DNA from 2 places in the Neorhizobium sp. P12A genome. Region 1 is predicted to be linked to the other one. Evidence: predicted binding sites of a transcription regulator. Region 1 holds the regulator's gene; the other holds the start of a gene.
The links. The regulator PhoB, encoded in region 1, activates phosphate uptake and scavenging genes when phosphate is short. The targets are predictions, from matches to a motif close to TGTCATNNANCTGTCAT.
Positions count from the first base shown of each region.

Region 2: a site for PhoB is predicted at 2,989-3,005, ahead of DTW90_RS17075 (glycerophosphodiester phosphodiesterase family protein). Genes of this name have one in related genera too.

Region 1 is NZ_QOVX01000002.1:463,392-470,716, reverse strand. It holds gene argF (ornithine carbamoyltransferase) at 1-576, opposite strand, end outside; gene DTW90_RS08345 (aspartate aminotransferase family protein) at 649-1,848, opposite strand; gene DTW90_RS08340 (GcrA family cell cycle regulator) at 2,274-2,798, shown strand; gene phoB (phosphate regulon transcriptional regulator PhoB) at 2,869-3,552, opposite strand; gene phoU (phosphate signaling complex protein PhoU) at 3,583-4,296, opposite strand; gene pstB (phosphate ABC transporter ATP-binding protein PstB) at 4,342-5,157, opposite strand; gene pstA (phosphate ABC transporter permease PstA) at 5,171-6,505, opposite strand; gene pstC (phosphate ABC transporter permease subunit PstC) at 6,502-7,325, opposite strand, start outside.
Region 2 is NZ_QOVX01000005.1:167,052-174,376, reverse strand. It holds gene DTW90_RS17085 (MFS transporter) at 1-109, opposite strand, end outside; gene DTW90_RS17080 (LysR family transcriptional regulator) at 290-1,255, shown strand; gene DTW90_RS17075 (glycerophosphodiester phosphodiesterase family protein) at 1,932-2,735, opposite strand; gene DTW90_RS17070 (metalloregulator ArsR/SmtB family transcription factor) at 3,312-3,641, shown strand; gene DTW90_RS17065 (SRPBCC domain-containing protein) at 3,638-4,117, shown strand; gene DTW90_RS17060 (GFA family protein) at 4,135-4,551, shown strand; gene DTW90_RS17055 (tetratricopeptide repeat protein) at 4,682-5,506, opposite strand; gene DTW90_RS17050 (adenylate/guanylate cyclase domain-containing protein) at 5,614-7,325, opposite strand, start outside.

The DNA of each region.
Region 1 (7,325 bases):
GTTATCCTTCGGCTCGGAACCAAGGGGTACCGCCATATTCATGCGATAGCCGAAACGGGCAGCGCCCTCGACCAGCGAATGCAGCACATTGTTGCCATCGCCGGTCCAGGCGATCGTCTTGCCCTTGATCGGGCCGCGGTGCTCCTCGAAGGTCATGATGTCGGCCATGATCTGGCAGGGATGCGTGTCATCCGTCAGCGCGTTGATGACTGGCACGGTCGCATGTTCGGCAAGCTCCAGCATGCGCGAATGCTCGGTCGTGCGGATCATGATGGCGTCGACATAACGCGAGAGCACCTTGGCCGTATCGCCGATGGTCTCGGCGCGGCCGAGCTGCATTTCCGTGCCCGACAGGAACAGCGTCTCGCCGCCGAGCTGGCGCATGCCGACATCGAAGGAGACGCGAGTTCGTGTGGAGGGCTTCTCGAAGATCATCGCCAGCATCTTGCCGGCCAGCGGCTTGTCGGCGGAGCCCGCCTTCAGAGCCTGCTTTCGCACCATCGCATCATCGATGATGGTGCGCAGATCGGAAGCTTCTACGGCGGAGAGATCGAGGAAATGCTTGGGTGATGCCATGGTCCTGCCCTGTACCCTAAAACTGATAACGCCTGCTGCGGGGCCAACGCCCCTTCAGCAGGCGCGGGAAAATCAAGCCGATTTCTTGGCGCGTTCGGCGCGCAGCTTCTCGGCGGCGTGCTCGATGCGGTTCAGCCCTTCGCGTGCTTCCTCGGCCGTGACGGTCAACGGCGGCAGCATGCGGATGACGTTGTCGCCCGCCGGCACGCCGAGAAGATGCTCGGCGCGGATCGCAGCCAGCAGCTCGGCCGAGGGGATCGCGGCCTTGATGCCGAGCAACAGGCCATCGCCGCGCACATCCTCGATGATATCAGGATAGCGGTCCTTCAGCGATGCCAGCCCCTGGCGGAAGACGAGCGATACGTCGCGCACATGCTGCAGGAAGCCGTCACCAAGGATAACGTCGAGCACCGCATTGCCGACAGCCATGGCCAGCGGATTGCCGCCATAGGTCGTTCCATGGGTGCCGGCGACCATGCCGGAGGCGGCTTCCGCCGTCGCAAGGCAGGCACCGAGCGGAAAGCCCCCGCCGATGCCCTTGGCCACGGCGATGATGTCGGGGGTGATACCGCTCCATTCATAGGCAAAGAGCTTGCCAGTCCGGCCGACGCCGGTCTGCACCTCGTCGAGGATCAGCAGCAGGCCATGTTCGTCGCAGAGCTGTCGCAGCGCGCGCATGAACTCGGGCGAGGCCGGACGCACACCGCCTTCGCCCTGCACAGGCTCTATCAATATGCCGGCGGTCGCATCGGTGATCGCGGCGCGCACGGCCTCGATATCACCAAAGGGCACCTGATCGAAACCCGGCGCTTTGGGACCGAAGCCTTCGAGATATTTTGCCTGGCCGCCTGCGGCGATCGTACCGAGCGTACGGCCATGGAAGGCGCCTTCGAAGGTGATGATATGGAATTTCTCCGGATGGCCCTTCGAGAACTGATAGCGCCGCGCCGTCTTGATCGCGCATTCCAGCGCCTCGGCGCCGGAATTGGTGAAGAACACCTTGTCGGCAAAGGTGGCATCGGTCAGGCGCTTGGCCAGCACTTCCTGACCCGGCACTTCGTAGATATTCGACAGATGCCAGACCTTGTCCGCCTGCGCCTTCAGCGCGCCGACGACATGCGGATGACTATGACCGACCGAGGTAACGGCAACGCCTGCGCCGAAATCGAGATATCGCTCGCCGGTTTCCGTGATGAGCCAGACGCCTTCGCCTCGCTCAAACCGCAGTGGAGCACGCATATAGGTGTCGTACAGCGGGGTGGCGGTTGCCATGACGCAATTCTCCTCGGTCAAACCATGCTCGGACACGGATTTTCGCACTAAGAACCGGTCCGGAAAAATCAAAAATGCCGCCTCGCGGCGGCGTTGGCACTATTTACTTTTCGCACCGCGATGTCAACAAAACTGAGGATTTAGCAGGTGCGGCAGAGCGACCGTTTCGCGGTGGTATATTTGCAACTTCTTATGTTGCAAAAATGACTCTGCGGAACAGCAAGTTGGGGAAAACGCCGAAATCGATTCGAGATGATTCGAGCGACTCTTGTCACGGAGTCAGCCTCACACTAGGTTAAAACTCAATTACTAGACTGCATGCGGCGGAACTAGTCACCACAATTTAAGAGCGTTTTCAGCTCCAATATACTTGGGGCGATGGTGAGGGATTCTGCCATGAGAAACGCGACAGGCGGAGACAGGTCATGAATTGGACAGACGAGCGCGTTGAGAAGCTGAAGAAACTATGGTCCGAGGGCTTGAGCGCCAGCCAGATTGCCGCTCAGCTCGGCGGAGTGAGCCGAAACGCTGTCATCGGCAAGGTGCATCGCCTGAGCCTGCCGGGCCGCGCAAAAGCGGGCGGCACGGCCACAACGGCACGCGCTCCGAAGCGCAATGCCACTGTTCCGCGCGCGCCCACCTACGCCTCCCGCGTCGCAACCAGGACGGTTACCCGTCAGCAGGGCGCGACCATGCTCAAGGAAGAGATCGAAGTCGACGAGATGGAGGAAATGGAGTTCCGTCCGGCCTCCAACGTCGTCGTTCCGATCTCGCGTCGTCTCGGCCTGACGGAGCTTACCGAACGCACATGCAAGTGGCCGGTCGGCGACCCGCTGAAGGACGATTTCTATTTCTGTGGCTGCGAGTCCCCGGACTCTTCGCCCTACTGCACCTACCATCAGCGCCTCGCCTATCAGCCGGTAAATGACCGCCGGCGCGCGGCCCGCTAAACTCATATCGCCACAAAGAGAAAACGGGCCGCAAGGCCCGTTTTTCGTTTGGCTTTGAGCTGGAGACGGCTCACGCTTCCATGGAGTAGCCGGCACCGCGGACGGTCCGGATGACATCCTGCATGTTGGAGAAGTTCAGCGCCTTGCGCAGGCGACCGACATGAACGTCGACGGTACGCTCGTCGACATAGATATCGTGGCCCCAGACACCGTCCAGAAGCTGCGACCGCGAGAAGACCCTGCCCGGAGAGGACATCAGGAATTCGAGCAGGCGGAACTCCGTCGGTCCCAGGCGAACTTCGCGGCTCTTGCGATGGACGCGGTGCGTCTCGCGGTCGAGCTCGATGTCGCCACAGCGCAGGACCGTCGAGAGCACTTCCGGCCGGGCGCGACGCAGCATCGCCTTGACGCGGGCCATCAGTTCCGGGGTCGAGAACGGCTTGACGACATAGTCGTCCGCGCCGGTCGACAGTCCGCGCACGCGCTCGCTTTCCTCGCCCCTCGCCGTCAGCATGATGATCGGCAGGCGCTCGGTCTCCGGCCGCATGCGCAGCCGGCGGCAGAGCTCGATGCCGGACACGCCGGGGAGCATCCAATCCAGGATCAGAAGATCGGGGGTACGCTCCTGGAGGCGCATTTCAGCCTCGTCACCTCTCAGGATCGTGTCCACTTCGAAGCCTTCAGCCTCGAGATTATAGCGAAGAAGCACGCTCAGTGCTTCTTCGTCTTCTACGACAGCAACTCTAGGAACCATTCGTTTGTGGTCTCCTTCAACGGCGTGGGGTTATTCCGTCACGGCACCGACGGTATTGGCGGTATCATCCTTCGGGCGTTCGCCTTCGACCTGCGCACCGGTTGCCATGTAGTAGATCGTTTCGGCAATGTTGGTGGCGTGGTCGCCGATGCGCTCGATGTTCTTGGCGCAGAAGAGAAGATGCGTGCAGGTGGTGATGTTGCGCGGATCTTCCATCATGTAGGTGAGCATCTCGCGGAAGAGCGAGGTGTACATGGCATCGATTTCCTCGTCGCGTTCGCGGATCGAGACGGCCTTGTCAGGCGAGCGGGTCGTGTAGACGTCAAGCACTTCCTTCAGCTGGACGAGCGCCAGTTCGGAGAGATGCTCGATGCCGCGGGCGAGACGGCGCGGAACGCCCGTGCCCTGCACGGCGAGCACGCGCTTTGCGGTGTTCTTGCCGAGGTCGCCAACACGCTCCAGGTCGGCGGCGATACGGATCGAGCCCATGATTTCGCGCAGGTCGGCAGCCATTGGCTGGCGGCGGGCGATCGTGACGATCGCCTTGTCGTTGATCTCGCGTTCAGCGTGATCAAGGACGACGTCGTCGGAAATGACCTTCTGGGCCAGGGCAGCGTCGCCGTTGACCAGGGCGCGAACGCTGTCGCCGACCATCTGCTCCGACAGGCCGCCCATCTCCGAGATGCGGCGCGACAGGAACTTCAGATCTTCGTCGTAGGCTGAGAGAATGTGTGTCGAAACCATGTTTCTGTCCTCATATTGAAAGGGCGAGCGCACTCAGGGGCATCATCAACCGAAACGGCCCATGATGTAGTCCTGCGTGCGCTGATCGTCGGGATTGGTAAACATCTTGTCTGTGTCGTTCTCCTCGACCAATTGGCCGAGATGGAACATTGCGGTGCGTTGCGAAACGCGGGCTGCCTGTTGCATGGAGTGCGTCACGATGACGATCGTGAAATTCTCCCGTAGTTCATGAATGAGTTCCTCCACCTTGGCCGTCGCAATCGGGTCGAGCGCCGAGCACGGCTCGTCCATCAGAATGACCTCGGGACTGACGGCAACCGCGCGGGCGATGCAGAGGCGCTGCTGCTGGCCGCCGGAAAGGCTCGTGCCCGCCTCCAGGAGCCGATCCTTTACCTCACCCCACAGCCCCGCCCTCTGCAGGCTGGTCTCCACGATGTGGTCGAGATCGGCCTTCGACTTGTGAAGGCCGTGAATGCGCGGCCCATAGGCGACGTTTTCGTAGATCGACTTCGGGAACGGATTGGGCCGCTGGAACACCATGCCGACTCGGGCGCGCAGCTCGACGACATCAATCACCGTATCGTAGATGTCCTGATCGTCAAGCGTGATGCGGCCGGTCACCCGGCAATTCTCGATCGTATCGTTCATGCGGTTGAGGCTGCGCAGGAAGGTGGATTTTCCGCAGCCGGAGGGGCCGATCAGCGCCGTCACGGTGTTTTCGCGGATATTGAGGTTCACATCGAAAAGCGCGCGCTTTTCGCCGTAGAAGACAGAAACGTCCTGGCCGATCATCTTGTAGGGGGGAGTGATCATTTTCTGGCTCAGGGGCTTTCCGGCTGCGGTCTTGACCATGGTGTTCATCTTGTCCGCTCTCCTACCACCGGCGCTCGAAACGACGGCGCAACAGGATGGCTCCGATGTTCATCGCGACGAGAAAGATGAGGAGGACGATGATCGCTCCCGACGTCCGTTCGACAAAGGCGCGCTCGGCCTCGTTGGACCACATGTAGATCTGGACCGGCAGCGAAGTCGACGGATCGAGCGGTGACGTGGGGTAGCTGGTGACGAAGGCAACCATGCCGATGAGGAGCAGCGGTGCCGTCTCGCCCAGCGCATGCGCCAGGCCAAGGATCGTGCCTGTCAGGATGCCCGGCATGGCGAGCGGCAGCACATGATGAAACACCACCTGCATGCGCGAGGCGCCAAGGCCGAGCGCGGCGCTGCGGATCGACGGCGGCACGGCTCTGAGCGCTGCACGCGTGGCAATGATGATCATCGGCAAGGTCATCAGGCTGAGGACGAGCCCTCCGACCAGGGAGGCGGAGCGCGGAAGACCGGCAAAATTGATGAAGACAGAGAGGCCGAGCAGGCCGTAGACGATCGACGGCACGGCGGCGAGATTGTTGATGTTCACCTCGATCAGATCCGTGAACCGGTTCCTCGGCGCGAACTCTTCCAGATAGATCGACGTCGCCACGCCAATCGGCAATGCCAGAACCAGTACTGTCGCCATCAGGTAGAGCGAACCGACGAGTGCAACGCCGAGGCCGGCCGATTCAGGGCGGCTCGAATTGCCAGAGACAAACAGGCCGGTGTTGAAACTTTCGTGCAGCGCGCCATCGGCGGCAAGCTGCTTCATCCAGGCGATCTGCTGGTCGGAAACCTTGCGGTTGCTCTCCGGCACGGTCAGGTCGATCTCGCGCTTGTAGGCGGAATCGATGTTCGCACTGGCCAGAAATGTAACTTTCACCGTCTTGCCGATGATCGAGGGATCAGCGGTGATCCGATTGCGCAGTTCGACGCGTGCGCTATCCGAAACCATGTCCGTCGCCTTGCGGACGGCCAGGCGGTTCGACGGATCGATCGAGAGCGCCTTGACCAGGGCATCGCGCACCAGAAGCGGATAGTTGGCGGCGTTCAGCACATTCGGGTCGCTGGCGCGTGCGTTGCGCGGATCGATCGTCTTCTCGCTGAATTCGATCGGCAATGTGATCGTCGTCTGAACGAAGGCGGTATAGCCATGCCGCACGATCGAGGAGACGAGAATGATGAGGAAGACCAGCCCAAACGTAATGGCAGCGATGCCATAGGCGCGGAAACGGCGCTCGGCGGCATAGCGGCGACGCAGGCCTATGTCTCGATGCCTGATCGGCCGGGAGAGTGCCCTTGCCCCGTTCGCTGGAGCCGTCGGAGATACGACTTTGCTCATTCGTATTGCTCCCGGTATCTGCGCACGATGTAGAGAGCGTAAACGTTCAGGCACAGGGTCAGGCAAAAGAGGGTGATGCCGAGCGCGAATGCGACAAGGGTCTGCGGCGAGGTGAATTCGAGATCGCCGGTGAGCTGATTCACGATCTTGACCGTGACAGTCGTCATCGGCTCGAACGGGTTGATCTGCATGCGAGCCGCGACACCGGCAGCCAGCACGACGATCATGGTCTCGCCGATCGCGCGCGAGGCGGTCATCAGCAGGGCGCCGACGATGCCCGGCAGCGCGGCGGGCAGGATGATGCGCTTGACGGTCTCGGAACGGGTCGCGCCGAGGCCGAGCGAGCCGTCGCGCAGGGACCGCGGCACCGCCATGATGATGTCGTCTGACAGCGACGACACATAGGGGATCAGCATTACGCCCATGACGAAGCCGGCGGTCAGTACGCTCTGCGCCTCGATGAAATTCGTATAGTCTCCGGTCAGGAAGCCGTTGATGTCGCTGGAGAGGTCCCGCAGGAAGGGGCCGACCGTGACGAGCGCGAAAAAGCCGTAGACGATGGTCGGGATGCCGGCCAACACTTCCAGCATCGGCTTGGCAACCGACCTGACGCGGACCGAGGCATATTCGGCCATGTAGATTGCGGCGAAGAGGCCAATCGGAACCGCCACCACCATCGCGATCAGGCCGATGTAAAGCGTTCCGGCAAGCAGCGGAATGAGGCCGAAGGATCCGACGGAATGGGAGCCGACATCGGCGAAACGGGGGTCCCACAAGGTTCCGAAGAAGAACTGCGATGCCGGGACGAGATTGAAGAAGC
Region 2 (7,325 bases), on a different contig from region 1:
CAACCGCCGGGCCAGTGAATGTCAAAGGCATGGCAGCTGCGGCCATGCAGACGGCGAGAAGTATGAGGTTCTGCTGGGCAGAACCAGCGAGACTCTTGGTGTTCGTCATCATGAGTTTCCGATATCGAATGAAAGCTTGAAGGGCGGCAATATCCCTCGATTCCGATCCGACCGGGCAGCAATCGGTGAACCGATGGGATTGCGTTGCAAGATATATCAGCTACAATTTAGGGGAAAACGATAAGAATTCCGCATAATGCGGAATAAAACGCTCGAATTGGATGTGTGCATGGACAAGTTCAACGGGCTGATGCCCTTCGTCCGGACGGCTGAGCTTGGCAGTTTCGTTGCGGCGGGAAAGACTCTCGGCCTGTCGCCGTCGGCGGTCGGCAAGGCCGTTGCGAGGCTTGAGCAGCAGGTCGGGATCAGGTTGTTTCAGCGCTCGACGCGAACCCTGCGCCTGACCGAGGAGGGCAGGGTGTTTCTCGAACGATGCCGTCGAATCCTCGATGACCTCGATGACGCCTACGCAACGATGTTGCGATCCCAGGAGTGCCCGCGAGGTCGGCTGCGCGTCAGCACGCCGGTTGTCACATATCACCTGCTGTTGCCGATCCTTCCGAAATTCATGGAAATGTATCCCGAGATCGAGCTCGACCTCGACTTCAACGACCACCTTGTGGACTTGATCGAGGACGGTGTCGACGTTGCAATCCGCAGCGGCGAGCTGCCGGACTCCCGATTGACGGCGAGAACTCTCCGCCCAATCCGCATCCTGCTGTGCGCCTCGCCCGCATATCTCGCCCGTCATGGTACGCCGGCTAAGCTCCACGATCTCTGTGGTCACGGAGCGATCCGGTTCAGATTTCCGGATGGCGGCAGAATACAGGACTGGCCGATCACCGAGGATTTTGATCTTCGCATAAAGACGATCATGACCTGCAACAATATGGAGGCGATCCTCGGCGCAACGGTAAGCGGGCTCGGCATCGCAGCCATGCCGGATTTCCTGGTGAAGGAGCCGGTCGAGAAGGGAACGCTGCAAGTCATCCTGGCAGACCATGTCAATGGACCCGCTCAATTCAGCCTGCTCTGGCCGTCCAACAGAAACCTGTCGCCGAAGGTGCGCGTATTCGTAGACTATGTCGGGAAACATCTGTTTGCGGATCATTGCGAGCTTCCGCATGCCACAGAGGCGGCGGAAGCCCTTGGTTCGCTGAAGACGGAGACCTCTCGTCCTGTCGGCATCCGGTAATTTCTGAATTATTGCTTCCTTCAAATCCTGCCCTAAATCCCATCTGGAGATAACGAGCAGTGCTTGAGGTTACGAATGATCAGGGAGCATTTACACCCTTCAGACCTTCCGCTTTTTTCTGAGGATTTGGATCTTTGCCAGCAAATATTCGATATCGTGCGAGCGGAAGCGGAAATAGCGCCGGGCAGCCCCAAATCCGATCTATTAGCGTCGCACATCATCCATTTTTACAAGCAAGGAATTCGCAATGCTGCCCAGCTTCTCGCGATGGCCAGGACGGCCGTAATTAGCTAGTTGTTCCCGCCTTGAAAGTAGCTGACAGGTCGCAATGATCACGCTGGCGTCTCCTGCCGGCTGAACAACCATCGCGACGCATGGGCTTACCAGCGCCGCAAATGAGTTGTTGCCGCAGCCAATGGCCGGAAATACCGGATTGGGAACAAACACCGGCGACGGTGGTTGAATTCCAAGGTCGCGATCGTGTCAATCGGACGCGATAGGGATGGCGAACGCATCGGTTTTTCCGGTTTCTCGATGCGGGCAACGAAACGCCAGGCGAGCGCACAACCTGTCCGGTCGCGATCTCAACCGATTACCCGAGAAGGCCTCGCGCTCATCAAGAGCAACCGCCGACGGTCCAGGCACTTGATCGCCGGCGGAAGAGAGATTCAGTCGCTCATTTCGCGATAGCCGCTGCCCTGAGCGCCGCCAGGAAGCCGACGTCGTCGCCGGAAATGGTATCGATGACGCCGTCCGCGATATAACCTGACACCGGTGCAAGCAGATCGATGCCGAGCGCCTTGTGGCGGTCGTAGTAGGCGGGCCGCTGGAGATGGAAACGCACCGCAACGCCTGCCTTGTGCAAGGCAGCTCCATCTTCCGGCACGAACATCTGATGCTCCATCGAAACGGAATCGAGACGCGCTGCCTTTGCGACGCCAACGAAATCGGCGTGGCGTGCATGGGTAATGCCCTCGGTGCGAATGCCGGGCAGCGCATCCTTCAGGTCGCGCAGCATGACATGATCGAAGGAGATCATGACGAGGTGGTCGGCGCCGCCGGTTTCAGAAAGCACCGCACCGAGACGCCGGACGAACCGGTCCATCTGGCGCGCCCCCTTGATCTCGACGACGAGGCCGAAATCATATGTCTTTGCAAATTCGATTGCCTCGGCAAGCGTCGGCACGCGCTCTCCGACAAATCGGCCGTCAAACCAGCTGCCGGCGTCCAGCTTGCGGATGTCGGCGAGGCTTTGAGACGAGACGAGGCCGGTGCCATTAGTGGTCCGGTCCAATGTCTGGTCGTGCATAAGGACGATCTCGTCGTCCTCAGTCAACACGCAGTCGATCTCAGCTGAATTGCCGCCATGTTCCCGGGTCGCGACCAAGGCGGCAATAGTGTTTTCGGGTGCGCCGATCGAATGGCCGCGGTGGCCGCAGACATGAACTCCGGCAGCGTTCTCAGCGAGAAGTTTGAGCATTGAAGTCTCCTTGGGAATGGTGGGATCGGAGCTCGGACGCAATTCCCTGAAATGGGTGAGGACGGGAACCATGCAGGGTCGTTGTGGCCTACGTGGTCGCGTCGGCTTCTGTGATGGTGTCTGGTAAAGGCGGGGCTCGCAATCCTTGGTGGTCACCGAGAGGGATAGCGTTTTCGAGGAAGCCGTCGCCGTGGTGGTGCGTTGCTGGCAAGCGGAATGGAGCGGATGGGTAAAGTGCTCAGACGAATTGCCGTTGACGGTTTGGTGACAATTTCGCGAACAACGAAAATCCATCTTCAGCATGGACATACCGGCGTTTCGACCTGGATATCGATGGACAATCTTGCGTCCACTTGCTCGAATTGTCCTCACGCGCGCCCAGAAACCCCTACCTTTGTTTGCGGCGAACCTGCGCGCAACTGCGGTAAGGGCGCTGGAAATGCGGAATATATGAACGCTTCCGAATGCCTCCGGGCAGACCTGCTTTCCATCCGCTTGGAGCACGCTTACGTGCGTTTACGTGTAGCAAATCAAATAGTCTTGACTAATTGATTAGTGTCCGCTATTTATTGTCCCATGATCGAAGCTGAAACCATAACCACTGTCATGCGCGCCCTCGCCGACCCAACGCGGCGGGCCGTGTTCGAGCGCATCGTCAATTCCGACGAGATCACCGTTGTCGAGTTGACGCGCGGCAGTAATGTCACGCAGGGCGCCATATCCCAGCATCTCAAGTCGCTGAAACAGGCTGGCCTTGTCAGTGAACGACCTGAGGGCCGCAATGTCTACTATCGTGCCCAGCCGGGCGGTCTGGAGCCGCTGGCCGACTGGATGAGCCATTATGGTGTCTTCTGGCCCGAACGCTTCGCCAATCTGAGAAACCTGCTGAAGGAAATAGACCCATGAACCAAGCTGTGAACCCGGACATGCGGGCCATCGTGGTCGACGAAGTCTTCCCGCATGCGCCCGACATCATCTGGAAAACCCTGACCAGCGGCGAGCTGATGAGCCGCTGGTTGATGCCGCCGACGGGCTTCGAGCCGGTGGCTGGCTGCCATTTCACCTTTCAGACGGTGGCGGCGGGCGAATGGGACGGCACCATTCATTGCCAGGTGCTGGAGGTCCTGCCAAATGAGAAATTGTCCTACGCATGGAAAGGCGGCCATGAGGCCAATGAGGGCTACGGCTCAAAACTGGAGACGGTGGTCACCTTTACCCTCTCCATGACCGAGGCAGGCACGCGCCTGCGCCTGGTCCATTCCGGCTTCGTGCTTCCAAAGAACGAGGCTGCCTACCGCAATATGGGCGAAGGCTGGAAGACGGTGGTCAAGAGGCTCGACACATTGGTCGCCGAAGAGGCGTCTCCGCAAACACAGCATTGAAGTAAGAGGGGAGCGACATGAACAAATCCTATACCGGCGGCTGCGCTTGCGGCGCGGTCCGCTACGAGATCTCAGCCGAACCGGCCGTCATGGTCGACTGTCAGTGCCGGCAATGTCAGCGTGACAGCGGCACCGGACACCAATCACACCTGACTTTCGTGGCGGCCGAGGTGAAACTTGAGGGAGAAGCATCGCATTGGCAGACCGTCGGCGATGGCGGAACCATCAAGCGGCGCGGCTTCTGCCCGACATGCGGTTCGTCCGTCTACATGACATTTCCCGATATGCCGGATGTTTTCATCGTAACGCCGGCAAGCCTTGATGACCCCAGTCGCTATAAGCCACAGCTGGTGTCCTGGACCGCAGCCGGACATGCCTGGGATCATCTCGATCCGGCAATCCCGAAATTCGACAGGATGCCAACGGCGACGTGAAAGAAATGTCCTGGTTTGGCGTGATGGATGGGGACGGAACAGCAACTGTTCCGTCCCCTGTTTTGCTGGACCCCAAAGAAAGTTGGCACTCTCGCGTCATTTTTTTGGTCGGTCTCAGATCCCAGGGAGTTCAGTTCGGCCTCAGTCCTGCTTTGCGAAGTCCGTCGATCCAGTGGTATCGTTCGGACGCACTGCCATAGGGATAGGCTGCCGACTTTGCCAATGTCCACTCTGGCTCAATGGCGCTGAAATCCTTCATGATCGTTTTCGCCTCGTCCAACAACGCCGTGTCCGGGTTCGCATCGTCCAGGGTCGCGAGCTGGGCTTTGCTTGCAGCCAATATCAGACGGACATCGTTAGGCTTTTTTTCGCTGGCGATTTGTTCGATCTCGTCTATTGCCTCCTGGTAGCGCGCCGCCTGGTAATAGGCCCTGGCCAAGATCCAGTGAAACCACCAGGCGTGCCCGGGAAAGCGCTTCTTGGCATCGAGAACAAGCTGAATTGCCCGCTTTGGATCGCCGTAATAGATCAAGGCTTCCGCCATATCTGCGTCCAGTTCGGCGGTGTTTTTGTCGAGAAATTCAGGATTGCTGATAAGGGCCCTGGCGGCCTCGTATTCCTGAAAAGCCTTGGGGAAGTCGTTCTGATGCCAAGTCACCATCGCGCGATACCATAGGGCCCTGAAGTCGTTGAACCAGCTTTTGTTTGCATCCTTGCTGAGTTCGACGGCCTTATCGGCCAGTCGGGCGGCCTCTTCAAGTGAATCGGAGTATCGGTCCCAGTCGTTCTCGCAGTCTCGCAGCAAGGCGTAGGCCTGTTCGGCGTAAGCGAGCATGAAATCGGAATCCTCATCGATTGCTGCCCGGAAGAGTCGTTTTGCCTCTCTGTTTCCTTCCAGAGTGAGCGGTTGTCGCCTCGCGAGGCGGTTAGTTACCCTGGCTTGTTCGGTAGTCATTTTTACCCCCTTTGTTTGTACTCCTGGTCAATTGTGAAGCGACCCACTCTCCCCCGGGGCGATCGAATTTTCCGCCAACATGACAGAGCTTTCGGGTGCGTTCGGCTCTACTCCTCCTTCAACCCGGCTTTCCGTAAACCATCCAGCCAGTGCTGCCTGTCACTGTCCTTTACATAGAAATAAGCGGCTGACTTCGCGATCGACCAGTCTGGATCAACCTTGCTGAACTCGGCCATGATTGCCCGAGCCGCCGGTATATCCCCGAGCTGCGCCTTGCTGGCGGCGGTGATCAAGCGAACATCGTTCGGTGGGGAGTTTATCCTGGCTATGGCGTCGATAGCCGCCTGATATTGGCCAGCCATATACCTGGCCTTGCCTTCGTTCCAATCGTACCAGAAAGGATAAAACGGGTTGCGGTTCTTGGCGGCTTCGATCTGTTCTATCGCCCTTTTGGGCTCGCCACCGTAGATCAGCGCCTCCGCCATGTCGGCAGCGAGGTCCGGATCATTGGGGTTTATTCGACGGGCGGTTTCGTATTCCCGGAAACTCTTGTCGAAATCGCCCTTGTTCCAGGCGACAATTGCCAGGTACCAGTGGCTGCTAAAATCATCGCTCAATTCCAGGGCTTTGTTCGCAAGCTCTTCGGCCTTTTGGAGGGCGGCTGCGCCATCGCCCCAGCCGCTCTGATAGGCCCGGACTTCCACGTAAGACAGTTCGGCATAGGCGGACGAATAGTTCGGGTCGAGCGCGATCGCCTTTTCAAAGAGCTGGCGGGCCTCTTCATTTCCCTCGGGCGTGACTTTGGTGGGATCGGCCCAAATCGCCTTGCCCTTCAGATAATAGTCATAGGCGCTCATGTTCTCGGTCGGCTTCTGGTTTGAGCGCTTCTCTTCGGCCGCCGTCACCTTTACCGCGAGCGCAGTCACGATGTTGCTGGTGATATCCTCTTGTACTGTGAACGTGTCTCCAAGCATCTCGTCGTAGCGGTTTGCCCATACGTGATAACCGGTCTCGGCATCGATAAGCTGGGCATTGATCCGCAACCGCTGGGGGGTCTTTTGAACCGTGCCTTCGAGCAGATAGCGGACGCTCAGCGCTTTCCCGATGTCCTGAACCTTTGTCGGCTTGTCCTTGAATGTTGACGCCGAGTTATAGGCGATGACCAAGAGACCGGAGAATTTGGAAAGATCACTGGTGATATCGTTGGTGATGCCATCGCTGAAATAATCTTGCCGCGGGTCATCACTGACATTGTCAAGCGGCAACACGGCTATCGAAGGCTGCGCAGCGACGAGGGGCTGCGGTGTGTTTTCTCCTTTGCCCACTATCTCGGGCTTGTATTTCCACCAGAGAGGTGCAGCAATCGATGCCAGAAGAACCATTGCTGCTGCAGCGAGTCCCCAGGCGGCAACGCGCCTGCGAGAGTGGCCCGGACTTATGCCTTTGAGCGAGTAAACATGGACCGGAACGGGGATATTCTTCAGTCTCTTTGAGCCAAGGTCCTGAAAGCCTAAGTCGGGTAAGTGTTTCACCTGCTCGTAAAGACTGCTCGAGACGCAAATTCCGCCCGGCTCGGACAATCCCTCCAGCCGTGCTGCTACATTCACCGCGTCGCCGAGCAGATTGTCCTGTTCGACAACAACATCCCCCAGATTGAGGCCTACGCGGAAAAGCATCCGCCAGTCTTCGGAAAATTTCTCATCCAGTCGCATAATATGGTGTTGAATTTCCACGGCGCAGCGCATGGCCTCGACAGGGCTGTGAAATGCTGCGATCACGCTATCGCCAGCGCCGCCAAACACGCGGCCGTTATGTGCCT